2 regions of the Mycobacterium bourgelatii genome follow, and region 2 is predicted to be linked to the other one. Evidence: riboswitches for the same ligand, from Rfam matches in the RefSeq annotation. Region 2 holds a riboswitch; the other holds the start of a gene.

Region 1 (4,414 bases), 2.9 Mb from region 2:
CATTCCAACGCTCGGGCGCCGCCCATGGACCCGCCAACAACGGCGGCCACCTCGGTTATTCCCAACGCTTCCAGCGCGGCGATGTCCGCCTCGACCTGGTCGCGTACGGATATCAGCGGAAACCTTGAGCCATAAGGCTTTCCGTCGCGGGCGAGCGAACTGGGCCCGGTGGACCCGCGGCACCCGCCCAGCACGTTGGTGGCCAGGGCGCACCAGCGGTTGGTGTCGATCGGTGCGCCGGGGCCGGCGATGCCGTCCCACCACCCGGGCGTGGGATGACCCGGCCCGGCCGGTCCGGTGATGTGCGAGTCGCCGGTGAGGGCGTGCAGGACAACCACGACGTTGTCGCGGGTGGGCGACAGCTCACCCCAGCGCTGCACCGCGATGCTGACGTTGTCGAGAACGGCGCCGCTTTCCAGGCGCAGTGAGCCGATGTCGACGACGCCGATCTCGCCTTCGGCGGGCAGCGCTTGGGTGGGCACGTCGGAGATTGTCACGTCAGTTCCTCAGAAGGCCGCCACGGACTGCGCGTCGCCGCTGACTTTGCTCGCCTTTGCGGCGGCGGCGAAGCCCAACTCCAGGTCGGCCAGGATGTCGTCGATCCCTTCCAGGCCGACGGCCAGCCGCACCAAGCCCGGGCTGACGCCGGTGGCCAGCTGCTCGGCCGGGCTCAGCTGGGCGTGGGTGGTCGACGCCGGGTGGATGACCAGCGAGCGCACATCGCCGATGTTGGCGACGTGACTGTGCAGCTGCAGCGCGTCCACGAAGGCCTTGCCGGCCTCGACGCCGCCGGCCAGTTCGAACGCCAGCACGGCGCCGGTTCCCTTGGGCGCCAGCTTCTTTCCGAGTTCGTACCACGGCGAGCTGGGCAGGCCGGCGTAGTTGACCGACACCACGTCGTCGTGGCCCTCCAAGTACTCGGCGACGCGAAGAGCGTTGGCGACGTGGCGTTCAACCCGCAGGCTCAACGTCTCCAGACCCTGTGCCACCAGGAACGCGTTGAACGGCGATGCCGCCGAGCCGAGGTCGCGCAGCAGCTGCACGCGGGCCTTGAGGGCGAACGCGGGCGGTCCCAGCTCGGCGAACACCACGCCGTGGTAGCTGGGGTCCGGGGTGGTGAAGCCGGGGAACTTACCGTTCGTCCAGTCGAAGGTGCCGCCGTCGACAACGACACCGGCGATTGCCGAGCCGTGCCCGCCCAGGTACTTGGTGGCCGAGTGCACCACGATGTCGGCGCCTTGCGCCAACGGCTGGATCAGATACGGCGTGGCGATGGTGTTGTCGACGATCAGCGGCACCCCGTTGCTGTGCGCGACTTCAGAGACGGCCGGCGTGTTCAGCACGTCGATCTTGGGGTTGGAGATGGTCTCGCCGAAGAACGCCTTGGTGTTCGGGCGTACCGCCGCTTGCCACGAGTCCAGGTCGTCGGGGTCCTCGACGAAGCTGACTTCGATGCCGAGCTTGGGCAGCGAGTAGTGGAACAGGTTGTACGTCCCGCCGTAGAGCCGCGGGCTGGACACGATGTGGTCGCCCGCGGCGGCCAGGTTCAAGATGGCGAACGTCTCGGCGGCCTGCCCGGAGGACAGGAACAACGCGGCCACCCCGCCCTCGAGCGCGGCGATGCGCTGCTCGACGACATCCGTGGTCGGGTTGCCGATCCGGGTGTAGATGTTGCCCGGCTCCGCCAGCCCGAACAGCGCGGCGGCGTGCGCGACGTTGTCGAAGGTGTACGACGTGGTCTGGTAGATGGGCAGGGCCCGCGCATTGGTGGTCGGATCCGGTCGTTGACCTGCGTGGATCTGCTTGGTTTCGAACGACCAATGCGCGGTCGGATCGGTGTCGGGGTTATTGCTCTCACTGCTCATGAAAAGGCACTTTCTACGCGAAGGAACCGATGGTGGGCAGGACCGCACGAGGTGCGGGAGGGGGAGAAAGTGTGCACATCACGCCGCCCTGTTCTAAGTCAGGGGCCCGTCATGGCGGACCCGCGCTTGCCGTGTAGCCCTTGGGTGTGGCTACTCAACCTGGTCATCACCCGGGGCACCCCACCGCGGTTGGAGGGTTGCCGGCCAGCAAGCCGGGGCTTAACGCTGGCGCTCATGACCGATCTGAAGCCTATCGCATGGCGGCTGGTCGGTGCCAATTCGAGGGCCGAGCGGCCCGGTAAGCGCTAGTACGCTGGCCTTACGAGCAAATCTCAAGCAGGGGAGGGACTGGAGGCTGCGACCAAGATGTCCAAAAAGATGTCCAAGATGTCCAACCCAGCCAAGATCAAAGTCAAGGGCACGGTTGTCGAGCTCGACGGCGACGAGATGACGCGAGTCATCTGGAAGCTGATCAAGGACATGCTGATCCTGCCCCATCTGGACATCAACCTCGACTACTACGACCTGGGCATCGAGTTCCGTGACCGCGCCGACGACCAGGTGACCATCGACGCGGCGTACGCGATCAAGAAGCACGGCGTCGGCGTCAAGTGCGCGACCATCACCCCCGACGAAGCCCGGGTCCAGGAATTCAACCTGAAGAAAATGTGGTTGTCGCCCAACGGGACGATCCGAAACATCCTGGGCGGGACCATTTTCCGCGAGCCGATCGTAATTTCCAATGTGCCGCGGCTGGTCCCGGGATGGACCAAGCCAATCGTGATCGGCCGTCACGCATTCGGCGACCAGTACCGGGCGACGAACTTCAAGGTGGACAAACCCGGCACTGTCACACTGACTTTCACGCCGGCGGACGGCAGCGAGCCGATCGTGCACGAGGTGGTGTCCATTCCCGAGGACGGCGGGGTGGTCATGGGGATGTACAACTTCAAGCGGTCGATCCAGGACTTCGCGCGGGCGACGTTCTCCTACGGGCTGAACGCGAAATGGCCGGTGTACCTGTCGACGAAGAACACCATCCTCAAGTCCTACGACGGCATGTTCAAAGACGAGTTCCAACGCATCTACGACGAGGAGTTCAAGGAGCGGTTCGAGGAGGCCGGGCTGACCTACGAGCACCGCCTCATCGACGACATGGTCGCCGCGTGCCTGAAGTGGGAGGGCGGGTACGTCTGGGCCTGCAAGAACTACGACGGCGACGTCCAGTCGGACACCGTCGCACAGGGTTACGGCTCATTGGGGTTGATGACTTCGGTGTTGATGACGGCCGACGGCCGGACGGTAGAGGCCGAAGCCGCCCACGGCACCGTGACCCGCCATTACCGCCAGTACCAGGCCGGCCAGCCCACCTCCACCAACCCGATCGCCTCGATCTTCGCCTGGACGCGGGGGCTGGCGCACCGCGGCAAGCTGGACGACACCCCCGAGGTCGTCGAGTTCGCTCAGACCCTGGAACAGGTGGTCATCGGCACGGTGGAGAGCGGCAAGATGACCAAGGACCTCGCGATTCTGATCGGCCCGGACCAGGACTGGCTGCACACCGAAGAATTCATGCAAGCCATCTCGGACAATCTGGAAAAGGCGCTGGCTAACCGAACGTAGGCGCGGCGCGGCCGTCAGCTAGCTGGCGGGCGGTTCGATGGCTTCGGCGCCGTGCTCTACCAAGTCGTCGAGGAAGTCGAGGATCACCTCGGTGACGCGGCCGGGTGCCTCGTACATCGGCACGTGCCCGACGTTGTCGAGTTCGACGACGCGGTGGTCGTCGGGCAGGTGGTTGGTGAAGTGGCGGCTGAACCTCGGCGCGGGAATGACCCGATCCTTCTCGCAAATGACCAATTGCGCCGGGACGGCGTTCTCGGCCAGCTCCTGCAGGCCGGGTGCCATCAGCGCCTTGACCAGCAGCTGGAAGTACGCCGGGCAGTGGGCGACGTCATCGATGATGCCGCGCAGTTCACGTTCGCCGACCCCGTCGGGCGACGCGCTGATCGCGTAGGTGGCCAGCGGGCGGCTGAACGGCAGGCTCAGCACGCGTGCCCCCAACAACCAGGCCAGGATCATCAGCGGGATGCCCAGGACAAACTTGGCGATCACCTCGAACTTGGCCGGAGTCCAGCGGTGCCAACCCCCTGCCGGCGCGATGCCGATGACGCTGCGCGCCCGGCCGCGCCGCTCGAGTTCGAACGCGACCCAGCCGCCCAAGGAGTTGCCGACGATGTGGGCCGTCGGCCAACCAAGCTCGTCCATTTGGCGTTCGACGTGGTCGGCCAGCACCGAGGAGGACAGGAAGTGGGTACCCGCACGTGGTCCGCCGTTGTGGCCGGCCATGGTGGGGGCGAAAACCTCGTAGCGGCCGGTCTCGGCCAGCTGCTGGGCCACGACCTCCCACACCGACTGGGAGAGCAGGAATGGGTGCAGCAGCAGGACTGGTTCACGTTGGCCGTCATTGGCCCCCAGGTGAATGGGCGGGCGAGTCGTCACTCTCCCGACACTAAATGCGGTACCGGCGGTATCGCAAGCAGACCGGATCC
Region 2 (4,414 bases):
CACGGTTTCGAACTGTCTGCCACCTGCCGAATAAGCACTCGGAATTCGTCGGGACCCAGCGCTCCTTCTAGTGCGAGTTCCATACAGGGGTCGAAATTGGTAGTGACCATTTGGGTCACGGGGAGGCTGGCCAGTAATGCGTGGCCGATGCCGTGCCGATGACAATCTAAGGCATTTTTCAACTCTTGATGATAGGTCGCTGCGGGCAGTGTGGACTTGATAATGCTGGCAGCGGTTTCTGGCGTGACATTGGAGGGCAGATCGATGTTGGTGGCCTTTGCCAGATATTCCAAGAGTCCATTCCAATCTGGCAACCCCACAGGACGCGAAACGCCTGACCCGAGGAATAGCGATAATTGGCCGGTGCGGGCTAGTCGGCCAAGATGGTCCGCCTTATCCCGCAACTCTTCTCTGAGCACGTTCCACGGCCAGTCCTCCGGGCGGCGCCGTGCCTGTACAGCTACGAAATCCCGTCTTTCATAGAGAATCAGCGCGACATCGCATTTCAGTGACGAGCCCTGGACACGGTGCTTCTCTAGAAGCTTATCGATCACCTCGCCGCGGCGGTGCGCAAGACCGCCGTGACCTGTCCCCGCGAGCGGTATTCCGACAAGTGGGACCGCACGCCCGTCTAGGGCCGGAAGATCCCCGGAGACCGAACTGACTGCACGCAAGAGTCGTTCGGCGACATCAGCCGGATCGGTCGCGACCCATTCCATGGACGCGAACGCCTGGACACTTCGCTTGTCGAGTGGAGGCAGTCGCACAATGCCATCGGCATCGGGTTTGTTGGGCAACAAGAGCCATCCAGTTCTGTTATCGCGTGGCAGTTCTGGCGGCAGCAGACTGCGCCACGAGGGAGTGACCCACCCTTTGTCATCGCAGGGTATGAGCACCGCATCACAGGCAAGCTTGGTCAGATCGCCATGAGCAACGAACAGATGTCCCACGCGACGACTATCTCATCTTCGTTCTGGCCGGGTGAAGATTCTGCCGCTCGATGCGTCCTGTCCGAAGGACCGCAGTTTGGCTTTTTCGGTAGCTATTTGATCACGCCTGACAGGGAGTGTCCCAACCCGAATGTAGGTTAGTCGTAGAGCTTTCGGATGTGAACCGTCCGGGTTCGGTGCGCACCTGGTCGCTGGTGCACGGCCGGACGTTCGGCTGTGTTTGTAGCGTGCAGTTGGTTTCGTATTCGGTACAGGGCTGCGACTAGGGCGATGCATGACCGTTCAGCGTTGTACCGATGAATCCACTGGGGCAGCCAGTGTTCGACGTCGCTGAGCCGTTGGCTCGCCGTGCCCAAAGGGCGAATTCTCGCGGATGGCTGTGGTTTCTACAGACCGATGATGGTTTCGGCCAGGTCGTTCATCCGCCAGTTCGGGCGCCCTCACCCAGATCCTGATGTCCTGGTTCTCGTGTTGGCCCGGGTGTTTCGAGTCCAGCGCCAACCCGGCAACTTTTCCAACTTGGCCGCCTTTTTCGGATCGAGCAGGTCGCGTGCGAAGAGTTGTCGTTGTTCGGCAACCCATGCGCCGAGTCCGTTACCATCCGGGGTTACGTATGTGCGCGGAACTCGAGCGTCGCCATGCTGGTTGACGTAGGTGCGTAGCTGATTGAACTGTCGTTGCCATTCATCAGGGTGGACGGTCGGCTGTACCGGGAGCCATCCGCCTGTGGTCGAACCGGCCGCGCTGATGTCGTCCTTGAACCATCGCTCGTGCGCGGGAGGTATGTCGTCGGCCTTGACCAGGATGTCTTCGCTGACCGCGCGCAACAGTTGGCGCTTGAGCTTTTCGTCGGACCGATTCCGGGTGACGGCTTGGTTCTCGAACGATATGTCGTCGAGAAACCGGTCGATCATGTCACGGAATCGGTCCTCGAGGCGTTGGTCGCCTAGGCAGTCAGGATTACGGCGCACGAAGTCGGCCACGGGGTCGACCGAGCGAATCATCCTGACCAGGGCCGCGCGGGCCTCGTTCATCAACCTGTTGACGTCGCCAATATAGAAGTCAAGGTTTGCCCGCGGCGCGAGGTTGTTCAGGCTGAATCCAAGCACCTGCGCGATCGCGAGAGCTTCGCCGAGTCTCGGCTCTCGCTGGCCGGCCTCGATTCGGGTGATCGCCGATGTGTCGAGCTTGACCCGCGTCTCGCTGAGCCGGTCCGACAGCTGCTGCTGGGTTAGATCGGCCCTTAGCCGGGCGGCTCTCGCCCGCTCGGCGAATGTGCCGCCCAACTGGTGGTCATCCTCATGAGAGCGCCCGCCCATGTGCTGCATGGACACAGCATACAGGGTGCTGTTGCAGAAACCATCGCCAGCCAGGTACTGTGTGACAACAGGGAACACTGCACTAGTGCAGCATCGTTATTGAAAGTGGTTGCAGGAGAAGCCGCCTTTTCATTGACACTGGCTTGTCAGTGCTCCGCTCTAGAATGGCCCTGCTGCGTAAGACGCCGTCGGAAAGTCCCGACTAGACGGTTCGCCAACCCTCGTGGGCGGCTCGGATAACGAAGCGGCCGACGTTCGACGACGTCGGCAAGAGGGCTCCGCGGTGAGGCATGAGAAAGGAGGGCCCCATGGACGCTTATTCCGAGATTATCCAGGGCGCACGGGTGTGGCAGGGCGTATTGGACACCAACGTCATGGTCGACGACTTGGTCAAGGCGGGCCATCGACTGGCCGACGCTGCGAAGGTCGGCAACTGGCCCGAGGTGATGAAGGTGCTCGACAGTGAGTGGAGCTGGTTGGTCATCAACCAGTGGCGCCCGGGAGGTCAGGCTTGGTTCACAGTCCTGCACCAAGCGGCATGGCACGGCGCACCCACCGATGTGGTCGAGGAACTCCTTGAGCGGGGTGCCTTGCGGTACCTTCGAGACGCGAAGGGGCGAACGCCTTTCGATGTGGCAGTCGCGCGCAACCGGACGACGAATTTGAGAGGCCTGCTGCAACCGCCGCGGTCGTCGCTGACCGATAAGCAGGTCCGGGCGCTCGACGCACAGCTTGCCAAGCTTATCGACGGGCGCATTCAGGGGCGCGTGTACGAGGGTGATTTGCGCAAGGTGCTGCGGTACCCGCCTGTCGAGATCCTCCAAGAGCTTCCCGGTCAGCGAGTCTGGTTCCCTATGCCCGCCAAGTACGGGTTCCACATCGAGCTGCAACGGGGCGGTCTCGAGGTCAAGAGCTGGTGCGGCTTCGTCGAGGGGTCGGGCCAAGCCCACCTTGTGACGCCGGAAGGGACCGTTCTGGTCGATCAGGGGTTCGTCTGAGCGCCGGGTAGCCGCGTTCCCGACTTACCGGACGGCACGTCCGGGCTTGACCAAGTTCAACGCCGCGATGACTCGCGGCTCTAAGGAGGTAATCATGACTTTGACTGCTGCACAACGTGACCGTGCCTGTGGCACTCTGCTGGGCATGGCCGCCGGGGATGCCCTTGGGGCCGGATACGAGTTCGGGCCCACGCTGGCCCAAGACGTGCCGGTGGAGATGATCGGCGGCGGGCTGGGCGCCTTTGAGCGGGGCGAGTGGACCGACGACACGTCCATGGCGATCCCGATCGCAGAAATCGCCGCCACTGGCGCGGACCTGCGCGATGAGCAAGCCCAAGACTACATCGTGCGGCGCTGGCACGAGTGGGCGCAAGCTCCGAAAGACATTGGTAATCAGACCGTTTCGGTGCTCTCTGCGCTCGGAAGGCAGGGGATCTCTGCGAAATTCGCGCGTGAAGAATCCGCGGCCTTGCACAAGCGCACCGGGCGCACGGCCGGCAACGGTTCGCTGATGCGCACAGCGCCGGTGGCCCTCGCCTACCTTGCGGACGAAGAAGCCCTGGCCGAAGCGGCTCGCGCGGTCAGCGACCTCACGCACCACGACCCGGATGCCGGTGACGCCTGCGTGCTGTGGTGTTGCGCGATGCGACACGCCGTCATTTCCGGTGACATCGATGCACGAATCGGTCTGGACCGGCTGGACGCTGCGCGCCGCGACCTGTGGGAGTCACGCCTGGACGAGGCCGAGGCGTCGCCGCCGTCGCACTTCGCGGCCAAGAACGGCTGGGTGGTCGCGGCGCTGCAGGGTGCGTGGTCGGCGATCGTGAATACACCGATGCCGGTTGACGATTGCACTTCCGAAGCGTTCCGAGCCGATCGCCTGCGGCTGGCCTTGGAGGCAGCAGTGCGCGGTGGTCATGACACCGACACCGTCGCCGCCGTTGCGGGTGGGTTGCTTGGCGCCGCGTACGGTGCATCCGCGGTTCCCTCGCGTTGGCGGCTACTGCTGCACGGCTGGCCAGGATTGAGGACGCGCGGTCTAGTCAAGTTGGCAAACAACATCGTAGACAAAGGACAGCCCGACACATTCGATTACACCTACCCAGGGTTTCCAGAAGCCCGTCGGCCTGTGCGCCATCCGTACGAC

Evidence for each region. A riboswitch is a leader RNA that binds a small molecule or an ion and turns the genes downstream of it on or off. The one in region 2 is predicted to bind S-adenosylmethionine.
Region 1: another riboswitch for S-adenosylmethionine. It lies ahead of G6N68_RS04270 (bifunctional o-acetylhomoserine/o-acetylserine sulfhydrylase); the one in region 2 lies ahead of G6N68_RS16765 (ankyrin repeat domain-containing protein).

What each region holds. Positions count from the first base shown of each region.
Region 1 covers NZ_BLKZ01000001.1:946,111-950,524, forward strand. Annotated here, with positions in the region: gene metX (homoserine O-acetyltransferase MetX) at 1-497, opposite strand, end outside; gene G6N68_RS04270 (bifunctional o-acetylhomoserine/o-acetylserine sulfhydrylase) at 507-1,865, opposite strand; SAM riboswitch class IV at 1,983-2,105, opposite strand; gene G6N68_RS04275 (NADP-dependent isocitrate dehydrogenase) at 2,253-3,488, shown strand; gene ephH (epoxide hydrolase EphH) at 3,507-4,307, opposite strand.
Region 2 covers NZ_BLKZ01000001.1:3,863,764-3,868,177, reverse strand. Annotated here, with positions in the region: gene G6N68_RS16775 (SIR2 family NAD-dependent protein deacylase) at 1-950, opposite strand, end outside; gene G6N68_RS16770 (Helicase associated domain protein) at 1,391-2,278, opposite strand; SAM riboswitch class IV at 2,443-2,549, shown strand; gene G6N68_RS16765 (ankyrin repeat domain-containing protein) at 2,578-3,267, shown strand; gene G6N68_RS16760 (ADP-ribosylglycohydrolase family protein) at 3,362-4,414, shown strand, end outside.